Regions from separate parts of the Halomonas sp. KM-1 genome, predicted to be linked through region 3. Evidence: predicted binding sites of a transcription regulator. Region 3 holds the regulator's gene; each other region holds the start of a gene.
What was found. Region 3 encodes FliA, which starts transcription of late flagellar genes. Its sites were predicted from a motif close to CTAAAGTTNNNNNNNNNNCNGCCGATA; they were not measured.
Positions count from the first base shown of each region.

Region 1: a site for FliA is predicted at 1,460-1,486, ahead of B8115_RS16630 (flagellar protein FlaG). Genes of this name have one in related genera too.
Region 2: a site for FliA is predicted at 2,069-2,095, ahead of B8115_RS16590 (flagellin). Genes of this name have one in related genera too.

Region 1 is NZ_BAEU01000138.1:55,277-59,442, forward strand. Features, by position in the region: gene B8115_RS16625 (PAS domain-containing methyl-accepting chemotaxis protein) at 1-1,211, opposite strand, end outside; gene B8115_RS16630 (flagellar protein FlaG) at 1,575-1,940, shown strand; gene fliE (flagellar hook-basal body complex protein FliE) at 1,953-2,282, opposite strand; gene fliF (flagellar basal-body MS-ring/collar protein FliF) at 2,581-4,166, shown strand, end outside.
Region 2 is NZ_BAEU01000138.1:44,847-49,012, reverse strand. Features, by position in the region: gene B8115_RS16605 (flagellin) at 1-564, shown strand, start outside; gene B8115_RS16600 (hypothetical protein) at 749-1,444, shown strand; gene B8115_RS16595 (hypothetical protein) at 1,431-1,979, shown strand; gene B8115_RS16590 (flagellin) at 2,207-3,961, shown strand; gene B8115_RS16585 (tetratricopeptide repeat protein) at 4,108-4,166, shown strand, end outside.
Region 3 is NZ_BAEU01000136.1:22,402-26,567, reverse strand. Features, by position in the region: gene flhF (flagellar biosynthesis protein FlhF) at 1-171, shown strand, start outside; gene B8115_RS16190 (hypothetical protein) at 253-756, shown strand; gene B8115_RS16185 (flagellar protein FlhE) at 753-1,169, shown strand; gene B8115_RS16180 (RNA polymerase sigma factor FliA) at 1,233-1,940, shown strand; gene B8115_RS16175 (EAL and HDOD domain-containing protein) at 2,001-3,212, opposite strand; gene B8115_RS16170 (EAL domain-containing protein) at 3,313-4,089, opposite strand.

The DNA.
Region 1 (4,166 bases), on a different contig from region 3:
GATACTGTGGAGCTCTCCGCCAACCGACGGACTTCCTGTGCGACCACGGCAAACCCTCGGCCGTGTGACCCGGCCCGGGCGGCTTCAACAGAGGCATTTAGCGCCAATAGATTGGTCTGGAAAGCCAGTGACTCGATGGCCTCAATAGCCTCGGTCATCTTGTCGGCACTGACGGTGATGTGGCGCATGCTCTCGACTAACTGCTGAACCTCATCTTCGCTACGTCCCACGACTTCGTGCATTCGCCCCACTTCGGCTTCCGCCTGGTCAGTGTTCGCGGCATTCTGCCGAACCGTTGTCGTGAGCTCCTCCATACTGGCGGCGGTCTGCTGCAGCGAAGAGGACTGTTGCTGAGCACGTTCGGCCAAGCTGCGGTTGTCACGCTCCAACTCCAGCGTTTCTCGCTCGACCACGTCCAGCGTACTGTGAATGTTACCGGCGATGTTCACCAGGCTGCGTTGCATGATGCCCAGAGCCGCAATCACCTCGCCCATGCCGTCGCGGCGCAAGGGTGGTGAGGCCGCTGCCAAGTTGCCTGCGGCTACCTGCATGGCAAAATGTCGGACACGTCCAACGGCAGCATCGAAGCGCCGCTTACCCATAAAAGCCACTGTCAGAATCGCCACGGCCCCGGCCAGCCTTCCGGGCCAACCGATGAGATCGCTGGCAGCTATCACACCGCTGGCTACCAGAGACATGACTAACAATACTCCACCGTGTCCTGACGGCAATAGGTCCGCCATGCGTTCCAGAGAGCGAGTGGATACGAGCCGCCCGCGATCGAGGCGGACTCCCCTCATACGCCCTTCGCGCAGCCGGGCATAAATCGCCTCAGCTTTTGCACTGGCTCCGTGGGCCGGTTTGACGCGCACCGAGGTATAGCCCTGCAACTGGCCGTTTTCGACGATTGGCACCACATGGGCGTGCACCCAATAGAAATCTCCATTCTTACGCCGGTTCTTCACCAGCCCCGACCAGACCTCGCCAGCCTCGATTGTCTTCCACAGATTCTCGAATGCAGCCTCCGGCATGTCCGGGTGTCGTATCAGGTTGTGGGGAGATCCGATCAGCTCCTCGCGGGAGTAGCCACTGACCTCACAGAACGTTGACGATGCATAGGTAATGCGACCCTTGCTGTCGGTTCGTGAAATGAGATTCTGGTCGTCGCGTATCTCGTACTCTCGATCGGTCACTGGCTGGTTGATGCGCATAGTCTCTCTGCCATGGCATTGTCGTGCTGTCTTAACAGCGGTGCTGTTTACACACCCCTGCCCCCTAGCCCTCCATGGCTTCTCGAGGCTAAACAGACAAGACTAATGTTGCCATGACCTGGATCAGGGTTACACCAAAGGGATATTGACAAGCAGGAAATGAACAGCGTTTCACATCAATCGTTTCAACAGCTTGCCCAACAGCTGACAAGACACCACGAAAAAAGAACAAAAAATCATGCAAAAGACTAAAGTCGGTCCATTTTCGGCCGATATGCCACTTGGGATGGGCTGTCTTCAAGCAGCCTTGGGGAGATGCTGAAGCCCAGCATCAGCAGGGCATCAAATAAAAGGAAAAACACCATGTCTTCGCCATTGACCGACGCCACCAATGCTTTGAGCAGCTCAGCGCTGCACGACCTGACGCCACGTCAGCGCAAGGAGAACATTCTGGCTTCGTTGCCCAGTGCCGGCTCCATGCTGGCCCAGGCCGAGAGCCATGCAATGTCGCCCAGCCAGGCCGACCTGGTGGAGCCGATCCAACGCATCAACGAGGTGCTGCGTCAGTATGGCGTGGAATTCGAACTCAATGACACAACGCGCGTCATTACACGCATCGTGGACCGCGAGTCGGGAGACGTGCTACGCCAGATCCCGGCCGAAGAAGTCCTGGCCATCGCAGAGCGCCTCGATGAATTCAAGGGTAGCCTGATCAACCTGCAAGCCTAGGCATTGTACAGCTTAGACTTGCATGTTCATGACGTCACGGTAGGCGGTAACCAGACGATTACGAACCTGCAGGCCCATCTGGAAGGCCACGCTGGCCTTCTGCATGTCGACCATGACGTCGTTGAGCTCGACATTGGGATCGCCGGCCTGAAAGGCCATGGACTTTGCGGCGGAGGCCTGCTGCAGGCGATTGATACGCTGAATCGAAGCCTGCAGTTCGCCGGCGAAACCGCCCTGCCCCACCTGCGTCGATACCAGCTGGCCCTTGGCCGCCGGCCCACTGGCCTGGGCCGCCAGAGTCTGCATCTGTGCCAATGCCGACTGGATGGCAGGTGAACTCATGTTCCGCACCCCTCGTCTCGTATTGATTGGCGGGCTCACGCGGGCCCACTGGAATGTAGAGCAAGCCTATCAGGTTGCGGCGCCTACCAAACGACCAAATGGAAGGTAAAAAAGGGGCTTTTCCTGCCTTTGGAGTGGATGGCGGCTCGCATAATAGCGTTCATCACAGTTGCGCCCCTTGCGGGCAGCCAGAACGCGGTGAACGGATGCAGTCGATGCCTTCTTCCAGCAACACACTTCACGCAGCCCAGTGCGCGCCTCATGCAGTCGCTGAATGGATACTCATGCGGGGGCAAGCATGAGTAACGGCGCCACGACGCAGGAGCGTCAGGACTCCTCAGCCAGCGGCTCCGCCGCGGTGGTCGAGCGCCTACAGCAACAGCTGCGCGGCAACCCCTTGATCGCCATCCTGATCGGTGGCGCTGCAATGATCGCCATCGTGGTCGCACTGCTGATGTGGGCGCGTGCGCCTGAGTATCGTGTCCTCTACAGCAACCTTACCGAGGCCGATGGCGGGCGCATCATCAGCGAGCTGGAAAGCCGCGGCGTCCCATATCGCTTCAGTGAAGGCGGCACTGCACTATTGGTGCCGGGAGATTCCGTACACAGCCTGCGCCTGCAGCTGGCCGAGCAGGGCCTGCCACGTGGTGGCAACGTCGGCTTCGAGCTGATGGACAACCAGGCCTTCGGCGTCAGCCAGTTTGCCGAGCAGGTCAATTTTCAGCGCGGCCTGGAGGGCGAGCTATCGCGCTCCATCGAATCCCTGGGGCCGGTAGCGCGCGCCCGCGTGCACCTGGCCATGGCGCGCTCTTCGGTGTTCGTGCGCGATCGTGAACCCGCCAAGGCATCTATCATCGTCACTCTGGAGCCGGGCCGGGTGATGGGCGACGGTCAGGTCAGCGCCATCGTTCACATGGTATCCAGCAGCGTTCCCGACCTGGCCGCGGAAAACGTCACCGTGGTCGACCACAGCGGCCGCCTGCTTTCCCAGACCAGTAGCCAGGGCCGCGGTCTCGATGCCACCCAGCTAGACTACATTGCCGAGGTGGAGCGCTCTTTCCAGCAACGTATCGAAAACATTCTGGCACCGATCCTCGGTCGCGAGAACATCAGTGCCCAGGTCGCCGCCCAGATCGATTTCTCCCGTCGCGAAGAGACCTCAGAACGCTTCGGCCCCAACCAGCCGCCCAACGAAGCCGCGATACGCAGCCGCCAGTCGAGTCTTTCCTACAACGGCGGCGACGGCTTAGCGCTGGGCATCCCCGGCGCGCTGAGCAACACGCCGCCAGGGGTGGCCCCTTCGCCCATCGAGCTGCCCACCGACGAAGACGGTGAGCTCACCGAAGAGGCACAGCAGAGCCTGCAGGCACTCAACAACCTACGCCAGGACGACGTGGTCAACTTCGAGGTCGACCGCAACATCCAGCACATTCAGCATCGTCAGGGTGAGGTGACCCGTCTTACCACCGCCGTAGTGGTGGACTATCGCGAAGAGCGCAACGAAGACGGCGAATGGCAGCGCGTGCCGTTGAGCGAGGCTCAGATCGCCCAGATCGAGCGTCTGGTGCGCCAGGCCATCGGCTTCTCCCCGGCACGTGGCGACGAAATCGAAGTGGTCAACAGCCCGTTCAGCCGCGACGTGACGGAAGCCGAAGAGTTCGAGTGGTGGCAATCGCCCGAGGTTCATTCGCTGGCTCTGACCATCGGACGCTATCTGCTGGTGGCGCTGGGTGTACTCCTCGGTTACCTGCTGGTCCTGCGTCCGCTGATCAAGCGCCATACCGAGCAGCCCCTGCTCGCCAGCGCTCCGGGCACCGGCCTGCAGGTACGCGTGGGTGACGATGGTGAGCCGACCGAGGGCGAACTGCAGGCGGCCGGAGAAGA
Region 2 (4,166 bases), on a different contig from region 3:
CAGCGTATTCGGGAGCTGACCGTGCAGGCCGGTAACGGCACCCTGAGTCCCACCGATCTCGCCGCGATTCAGGCAGAGATCGACCAGCGCCTGGATGAGATAGACCGTATCGGGCTGCAAACCGGCTTCAACGGCGTTTCCGTCGTGGGCGAAAACCGCCGCGTGCACATTCAGGTGGGCGCCAACGACGGCGAGACCATCGCCATCGAGCTTCAGGCCATCAACCGGCATTCGCTGGGGCTGAATGGCTTTCGCGTGGTGGATGACGACACCGGCACGGCCACCGAATCACCGCTGGATGCCCTCGACGAAGCGCTCAAGCGCACCGACCGCCAGCGCAGCCAGCTCGGCGCGCTGTACAACCGCTTCGAAGCGGTGATCGACAACATTCAAACCACCGTGGTCAATCTCAGCGCCGCCCGCTCGCGCATCATGGATGCCGACTACGCCCAGGAAGTCTCCAACCTGGTGCGTGCGCAAATCCTGCAGCAGGCCGGCTTCGCCATCCTGGCCCAGGCCAATCGCCAGCCGGAGCTGGTGTTGGAGCTGCTGCGCCAGCGCTGAAGCCGCCTCGCTCCGAGCTTCGTCAACACGAAACGAAAATTTTTTTCCTTTCTCCCTAAAGTCCTGCCGGCAAGTGCCGTTAGATAGGATAACGGCTAGTCATGTCTATGCCGAATGAAGTTGGTTTTTGGCAGTGTTCCTAATGCCGCCAATAAAAATGACTATTAATTGATAAGGGTAGTCGATGAGCAAGTATCGTTCCAGCCGTGCCATTCTCGTATTGGAAGCGCCATGGGAACTGGATGAGGATGATGCCAACCGCAGCAGTGTGCTTCCCTTTATCGAAGGTGTAGCGAAACTGACTGGTGATACGGAAGTTCACTATGCCAATTTTTATGATAAAAAGAGTTTTAATAAGGCGCTGGATTGCTTGTGCAAGGGCGATTTTGAAAACCGTACGGTCTATATAGCGGCGCACGGGTTCAAGAACAAGGTTGCAGGAGTCCCGCTTATAGACTTGTTGGTGCAGGTGGGTGAGAAGTCAAAAAAACACCGTATAACAGGGGTGGTCTTGGGCTCGTGTTTCGTTGGCGAGCATACCGTAGCGATGGAGGTGTGTCTCGAAGAGTCGGGGCTGCGCTGGTGTGCCGGCTATACCCCGGCTGCCAACTGGCTCGATGCGACTCTGATCGACTGTGCACTGATTGCTCGGATGTCCGCAGTTGAGGAAAGCGTTTTCTATGACCGTGAACTCATAGCGAGCGAGCTGGCCGAATCGATTCGCCTCTTTGCCGACGACTACATTATCGGTATCGATTACGAAGATAATGACGTTCGCCTTTGTGACGCTCTGCGCTTTGTTGCACAGCCGTGTGGCCGAGGGCATCGTGCGCGCGACATTACCGAAATGGTATGGCGCTTTAAGAATGAAGAGATCTGATTGTGTGCATACTCGACTAGCAGCCTACCACGATGCCGTATACACCCAGGCAGAGCGGGAAGCGCAGTTTGGCATGTTCGAGCTGGTCACCCCGAGAGATCGGCGCGAGGACAACGATGCCCTTATCAATGCCGCTCAGACGACCCTGCATGCCCTGGGCTATCCCGCGACGATGCGGATCGCCGTTTCCCTGCTGCTGCTGGCGGAAGAAGTAATGCCGCTCGACGCCGAGCGGCTGCGTAAAGCATTTGGTGAAGAGATCGCTTGCTTGGTAGAAGCCAGCCGTGCCGTAGGCGAACCCGGCAATGCGAAAGATTGGCACGCCTCGCTGGAAAAGTTCGCCCAAGCCCCAGCCGATTGCCAGACCCTGCGTATGGCGCTTATCCATGCTGCCATCGAACGCGGCCCCGAACCCACGCCGCAGATGGACTTCTGGTATGCCGAAGCTTTGGCCCTGCCGGCCGCGCACCCTGGGCTTCGTGCGCAGGTCATAGCCAGGCTCGAAGCCGACATGGCGGCGTTGTACGCGCAATGAGTGGTGCTACGCCGCCAGGCCCAGGAGGCACGGTTTCGCTAACTGCCCGCAAGCCTCTCGAGGTTAAGAAAAATTTTTTCGCTCTCACCCTAAAGTCCTGCCGACAGGTGCCGTTAAACAGGGTAACGGCCAACGGCGCCGTTGAGGTAGGCCCGAGATGCTGGGCCAGGAAAACAAGGTTCAGTGGGCCCGCCAATGGAGCCCTCAACGAAAAGAAGGAATGACCCATGTCAGTCATCAATACCAACATCACATCTCTGATTGGCCAGTCCAATCTGCAGAAGAGCCAGAACGCTCTGCAGACTTCCATGGAGCGTCTCTCCTCCGGCCTGCGTATCAACAGCGCCAAGGACGACGCCGCCGGTCAGGCCATCGCCAACCGCATGACCGCTCAGATCACCGGTCTGAACCAGGCACAGCGTAACGCCAACGACGGTATCTCCGTCGCTCAGACTGCCGAAGGCGCACTGAACCAGATCAACGACAACCTGCAGCGCATTCGTGAGCTGACCGTTCAAGCCCAGAACGGCACCAACTCCGACAATGACCTGCAGTCCATCCAGGACGAAATCACCCAGCGTCTGGCTGAGATCGACCGTATCTCCTCCGAGACCAACTTCAACGGCGTCGATGTGCTGGCTCAGGACCGTGAGCTGCAAATTCAGGTCGGTGCCAACGACGGTGAAACCATCAGCGTCAACCTCAAGGAAATCACTTCCGCTACGCTGAACCTGGCTGATTTCGACGTGCGCCGGGTTGTCGAGGTCAACACGGGCGATCAGGTTCAGTCCATCGTTTCCGGTGATCTGCCTGCGGTAACACCGACCACTACGTTCGGCACTGCTGATGATGTCGATGTAGTAATCTCAGCTGGCGGCGTGGTTGCTCCGGATGGTGAAGATCTGGGTGCTATCGTTGGCGCTGCCACAGCTTCCGTTCAAGGCTTCCAAGTTTCTGATAGTGGTCAGCTTTATGCTCAGATCGAATATTCTGGTTTTGAAGCCGATGGCACAACTCCTGCTACCGAGACCCGCTTTGTAGCTATCAGTGCTTCCAACGTCAGTGCAGGCGGTACCGTTGATCTGTCTGGTGCGGCACTGACCACCACCACCATCGACAACGGTCAGCCAGCCACTGCAGGTCAGCTCACCTTCACCTTAGAAGGTCAGCCGGTCACTCTGTCCGAGAACTTCGACAATGCTCCGGCCGGCACCACTTCATTCGTTCAGGACGGCGATAACCTCTACATCCAGGTGGTCGATGGCGATGACACCCAGCTGTACGCCGTCTCGGCTAGCCAGATCTCCGCTGGCGGCACCGTGACCTTCGACTTTGATGGGGTTACAGCCGATTTCTCTGCGACCACAGTGAGTGTCGATGCTTCAGCGCTCGAAGGCACCCTGCGCGAAGTGCTTGACGAAGACGGTGTAGGCACCGGTACCTACGTTGACGATCGTGGCGAGGCAGGTCTGTTCCTCGCCGCCATCAGCGCCGGCGGTACTGCCACCGTGCAGGAAGCAACCTACACCGACGCTCAGGGCGCTCAGCAGAGCGTTGAGATTCGCTTCGGCGGTATCGATGGTCAGACCAAGTTTGCCACCATCCAGAACGAAGCCGGTGAAGACGTCAACTATGCCGTGACTGGCGCCGGCACCGATGCCGACCCCTACGTGGTCGACATGGATCAGCAGGTTGCCCTTGGCCAGACCGGCAACCCGCTGGCGGCTCTGGACGCAGCGCTGAACAAGGTGGACAGCCTGCGCTCCGAACTGGGTGCCGTGCAGAACCGCTTCGAGGACGCCATCAACAACCTGCAGACCAACAGCACCAACCTGCAGGCTGCTCGTTCGCGCATCGAAGATGCCGACTACGCAGTGGAAGTGGCCAACATGACCCGCGCGCAGATCCTGCAGCAGGCCGGCACTTCCGTACTGGCTCAGGCCAACCAGATCCCGCAGAACGTGCTGTCCCTGCTGGGTTAATTGCCAATCTGAGCGTCACACGCCAAGGGCTGCAACGGCCCTGGTAACGAACAGGCTCCCATTTGGGGGCCTGTTTTTCGTTTTGGCATTTGCGCTGCCGAGTAATCTAGTCTTGACCTTTTTTTATTAATCCCAAGGAGGCTTGCGTGGCCGTGCGCACATACTCGCAGCATCAGGCTGCCAAACCTTCAGGCAAGACGATCAA
Region 3 (4,166 bases):
CTCGACCTTGCCGAAGACGAGGCCGCCATGGATCTCAGAGCCGAGCTGTTGGGCCTCGGCGGTGGGCGTCGCCGACGCCGAGACGTGGCGCTGCTCGAGTCTCTACTACAACTTTTCCTGGTGCGCGATGCCATTCGCCACCTTGGCCTCGGTGAACGGGAGACAGGCTAGATGGGATGGGACCAGGCCGCGGGCTTGCGCCAATGGGCAAATGGAACGACGCAGGATGAGTGCCCGACACACGTGGCCGAGATGCTGGTCGAGCTGGCCACAGGAAACAAGGCGGAGAATGTCCGACCCAAGCGGTCCAGTGCTCAGCCTGCCGGCACCAAGGCGGCGGTGGAGCGACCGAGGCCGCCGCGCAGTGAGGGGGAGCGGACGCTGATGGTGCTGGGCCTGCCGGGCACTGCCGAGCGACACACTGCACGAGTCACCGAGCTGCTTGAAAGCTGGGCGCAGGAAGGGCGGCGCTGGGTAGGCGATCCCGGCAGCTGGCGTATCGTGGCGCTACCGATCTCCAGCCCGCATCTGTCGCTGCTGGCAGCGCAGCAGTCGCAGTGGGCGCTGTGGATAGACGACGATCTGGAGGCGTTCCGCCGCGGTTATCGCATGCTCAAGCAGATCGCCGAGCAGGGTGGCCCGCGTCGCTTGATTGCCGTGCACCCGTCGGGCGTGGGGCGCCAGGGCCTGTTGAGCAATCTCCAGTACGTTGCGGAAGCGTATTTCGATATCGAACTGTTGGTATTGGCGCGATGAAACCGACCAGGTTGGGGCAACTCTGTTTGCTGACCCTTGGCGGGCTGTGGGCGGGCATGGCTCAGGCGGCCGGCAGTTGGGTGGCCACGGCGCCTGCCGTGCACGTCGTCATGGCCGAGCGACCCGCCATGTCCGCTGCCTTGTTGCCGCCATCTCCCGAACTGGCACACGGGCAGGTGATGGGCCGCGTGGTCTGGCAGTTTCAGCCGCCAGCCGGCAGGGAGGTGAACGCCTGGCTCTGCCATCCGGGGGCCTGCATTCGCCTGCCCGGGCCGCGAGGGCAGACCGAGGCACTGGCCGGTGTGCCGGCGGATACGCCACTGAACTTTCAGTTTTCCCTACAGGAGCGTGGGCAGCGTGCCGCAACCCTGCAGGGGCTGCAAGTGATCGTGAATCACGACGACCTGCAGTGATTCTGACCCGTCGAGCGCCGATCGGCATCGCTCGAGGGAACCGTCAGCCGCGAGAGCAAGAGCATGTACACAGCACGAGGCAAGATCGAACAGGCAGACCTGCTGGAGGAGTACCTGCCGCTGGTGAGGCGCCAGGCGCTGTCGATGCAGGTTCGACTGCCGGCAAGTATCGAGCTCGATGATCTGATCCAGGCCGGCACCGTGGGGTTGCTCGAGGCGATGGGTCGCTTCGATGCCACTCAGGGGGCGAGTTTCGCTACCTTTGCCAGCCAGCGTATCCGTGGCGCCATGCTGGACGAGCTGCGCAGCCGCGACTGGCTGCCTCGCAGCGTGAGGCGTAATGCCCGGGCGGTCGATGAGGCCGTGCGCAGTCTGGAACAGAAGCTCGGCCGGGCGGCAGACGAGCTTGAGATAGCCGCCGAGCTCGACATGGAGCTCGAGGAGTATCGCCAGCTGCTCAGTGATACCAACAGTGGCCATCTGCTGCCCTTCGAGGTGCTCGTCTCGGAAGGCGCCGAACCCGGCATCGAGGACGCTTCGCTCGATACGCCTTATCACATGCTCATCGACGAGGAGCGGCGTCGGCAACTGGTCGATGGCATCGAGGCACTGCCCGAGCGCGAAAAGCTGCTGATGGCGCTCTATTACCAGGAAGAGCTCAACCTGAAGGAGATCGGCGCCGTGCTCGGTGTCACCGAGTCACGCGTGTGCCAACTGCATAGCCAGGCGGTAAGCCGGTTACGGGCACGCCTGGCGGACAACGACGTCTAGGTTTTCCCAAGCGTAAGGCTTTCTCCAAGCACCCGGCGCGGTTAGGCAGCTCTCGCATGCCTACAGGTTATCCATCAACGCCTTGGTGCTGGCCAGTGCGTTCATGTAGCAGCCATGCAGTCGGTCAGCGGGAACTTCATCGATAGCTTCTTCGACCTGGCGCTCGTGGTTCTCGCACAGGACGAGCACGGCACCGAGAGGTCCGCTGCGATACTTCAATGCCTTGATGATCGGTTCGCCCAAAGGCAGGTGGTCGAGCAAGGTATTGCGATCCTCTTCGAGCAGGGCATCCATCATCGAGAACAGCCCGGTGGTGAAGGCATCCTCGGGATCGAGAGTAGGGAAGGGGGCCGCCAGATGACGGCACATGAAGGCGCGGATCAGCGCCATACGCAGCACGATGCGGGATGAGGGCTGCAGACTTGCCAGGGTCAGGGTCAGGATCAGCCGACGCAGTTCTATCAACCCCAGGATCTGTACCCCACGCTGCAGATCGACCGCCTTGCCGCCAGGATTGAAATAGGTAGAGTTGGCGCGGCGCAGAATCGCCACATGCAGATGAGGCACCTGCACCACCAGCTCGTGCAGTCGGTTGAGGTCACTGCTGTCTTCCTCATAGAGGGCGCGAATCAGGCGAATCTGGGCGGCGCGGTTGCCGTGGCGTCCACGGGGCGGCGAGGAAATGAAGCTGGGGCGTGCCAGATAGTCGCCGTCATAGTAATCGCAGCCCATCATCTGGTAACGCTCCAGGGCATCGCGGCTGTCGAGATTGCCGACCAGTAGCTTGATATTGCGAGCCGGGAGCTTTTCCAGCGTCTTTTCGTCCAGTTCGTTGGGTGAGCTCAGCTGTATGATGTCACAGCGGCCAAGCAACGCCTCGGGATCCTGCTTGAACAGCCGAGAAGGCACGATGACCCGATAGCCTCGCTCACGAATGTCATCCAGGCGCCCGAGCAGCTCGCTATCCAGCGTACTGGCTTCGGCAACGCCAAGCGCTAGCCGCGGTGCCGGGGTGGGCAGCAGTTCGGGGCGATCGAGCCACTCCAGGGGCAGGTCGACGAACAGCGTCCTGTCGCCTAGCAGCCCAGCATCGCCAAGCTCGTAGACGGCGCTGGCCAGGGCCCGGGCGGTAGCGGACATGAGGTCCTCGGCCTCATCCTCGGCGTCGCTGCGCCGGGTGTAGACGAGACGATCCGCCACGTGATGGTGGCTGGCATCGTGAACCGGATGGAGAGCGATGGTGAAAGGCTCTGGACCCCTTTGGTCGGGCATGTGGCTTGGCTCCCTGCTGAGTGTTGCAACACCCAGGTATGTTCTCATGTTTCCAGATATGACGGCGGCTCCGGTGCCGCTTGTCCTGCGCTTGCAGCATCTACAATGCCTGGCGCAGCGCCGCGAGGCCCGGTTCGAGATCCGGTGCGAGGCTCTCGAGGGCGGGGCGCGCATGAAAGAAGCCCTGCTGCTTCGGAATGCCGTGACGCCCCAGCCACAGTGCCTCGTCGCGGGTCTCCACGCCCTCGGCAATCAGGTCGATACCGAGCTCCCCGGCAAGGCTGACGAGGGCTCTGAGAATCGCCTGTCGGCGAACGTCGTCATCGCAACCCATCACCAGGGCGCGGTCTATCTTGAGCCGGTCCGGGTGCAGTATCGTCAACAGATCGAGATTGGCGAAGCCGTTGCCGAAGTCATCCAGGGCAGTGGTGAATCCCATGCTGCGATAGGCTTCGATGATGTTGCGCAAGTGCTCTTGGTCCTGCACCTTTTCGCTTTCGGTAACCTCGAACACCAACCGCTCCGTCGGCCACCCAACCTTCTGGGAAATGGCCAGCGTCGCCTGAATGCACGCCTGGGGTTCGTAAACGGCATTGGGCAGAAAATTGATCGACAGGCTCTCGCGCATGCCGAGCCGGCTGGCAAGCTCGATGGCGCGGATGCGGCAGGCCTGATCGAAGCGGTAGAGCAGGCGGGGCGTCACCTTGGCCAGGATGCTGCCTGCAGATTCGCCGGCGGGCCCTCTCACCAAAGCCTCGTAGGTGATGATTCTGGCCGAGCCCAGATCGACGATCGGCTGGAAGGCCATGGTGAAGTCGAAAGGAAGTTCGCCTTCGCAGCGTTCGCAGTGTCCCTCCTTCTCGGCGCATCGATGCATGGCAACTCCTTCCCGGGCCTGTTCGGTATCGTCTGCGTGTTTGAGCAGTGCAGTGCACTCACCGTCTCGTCTAATCG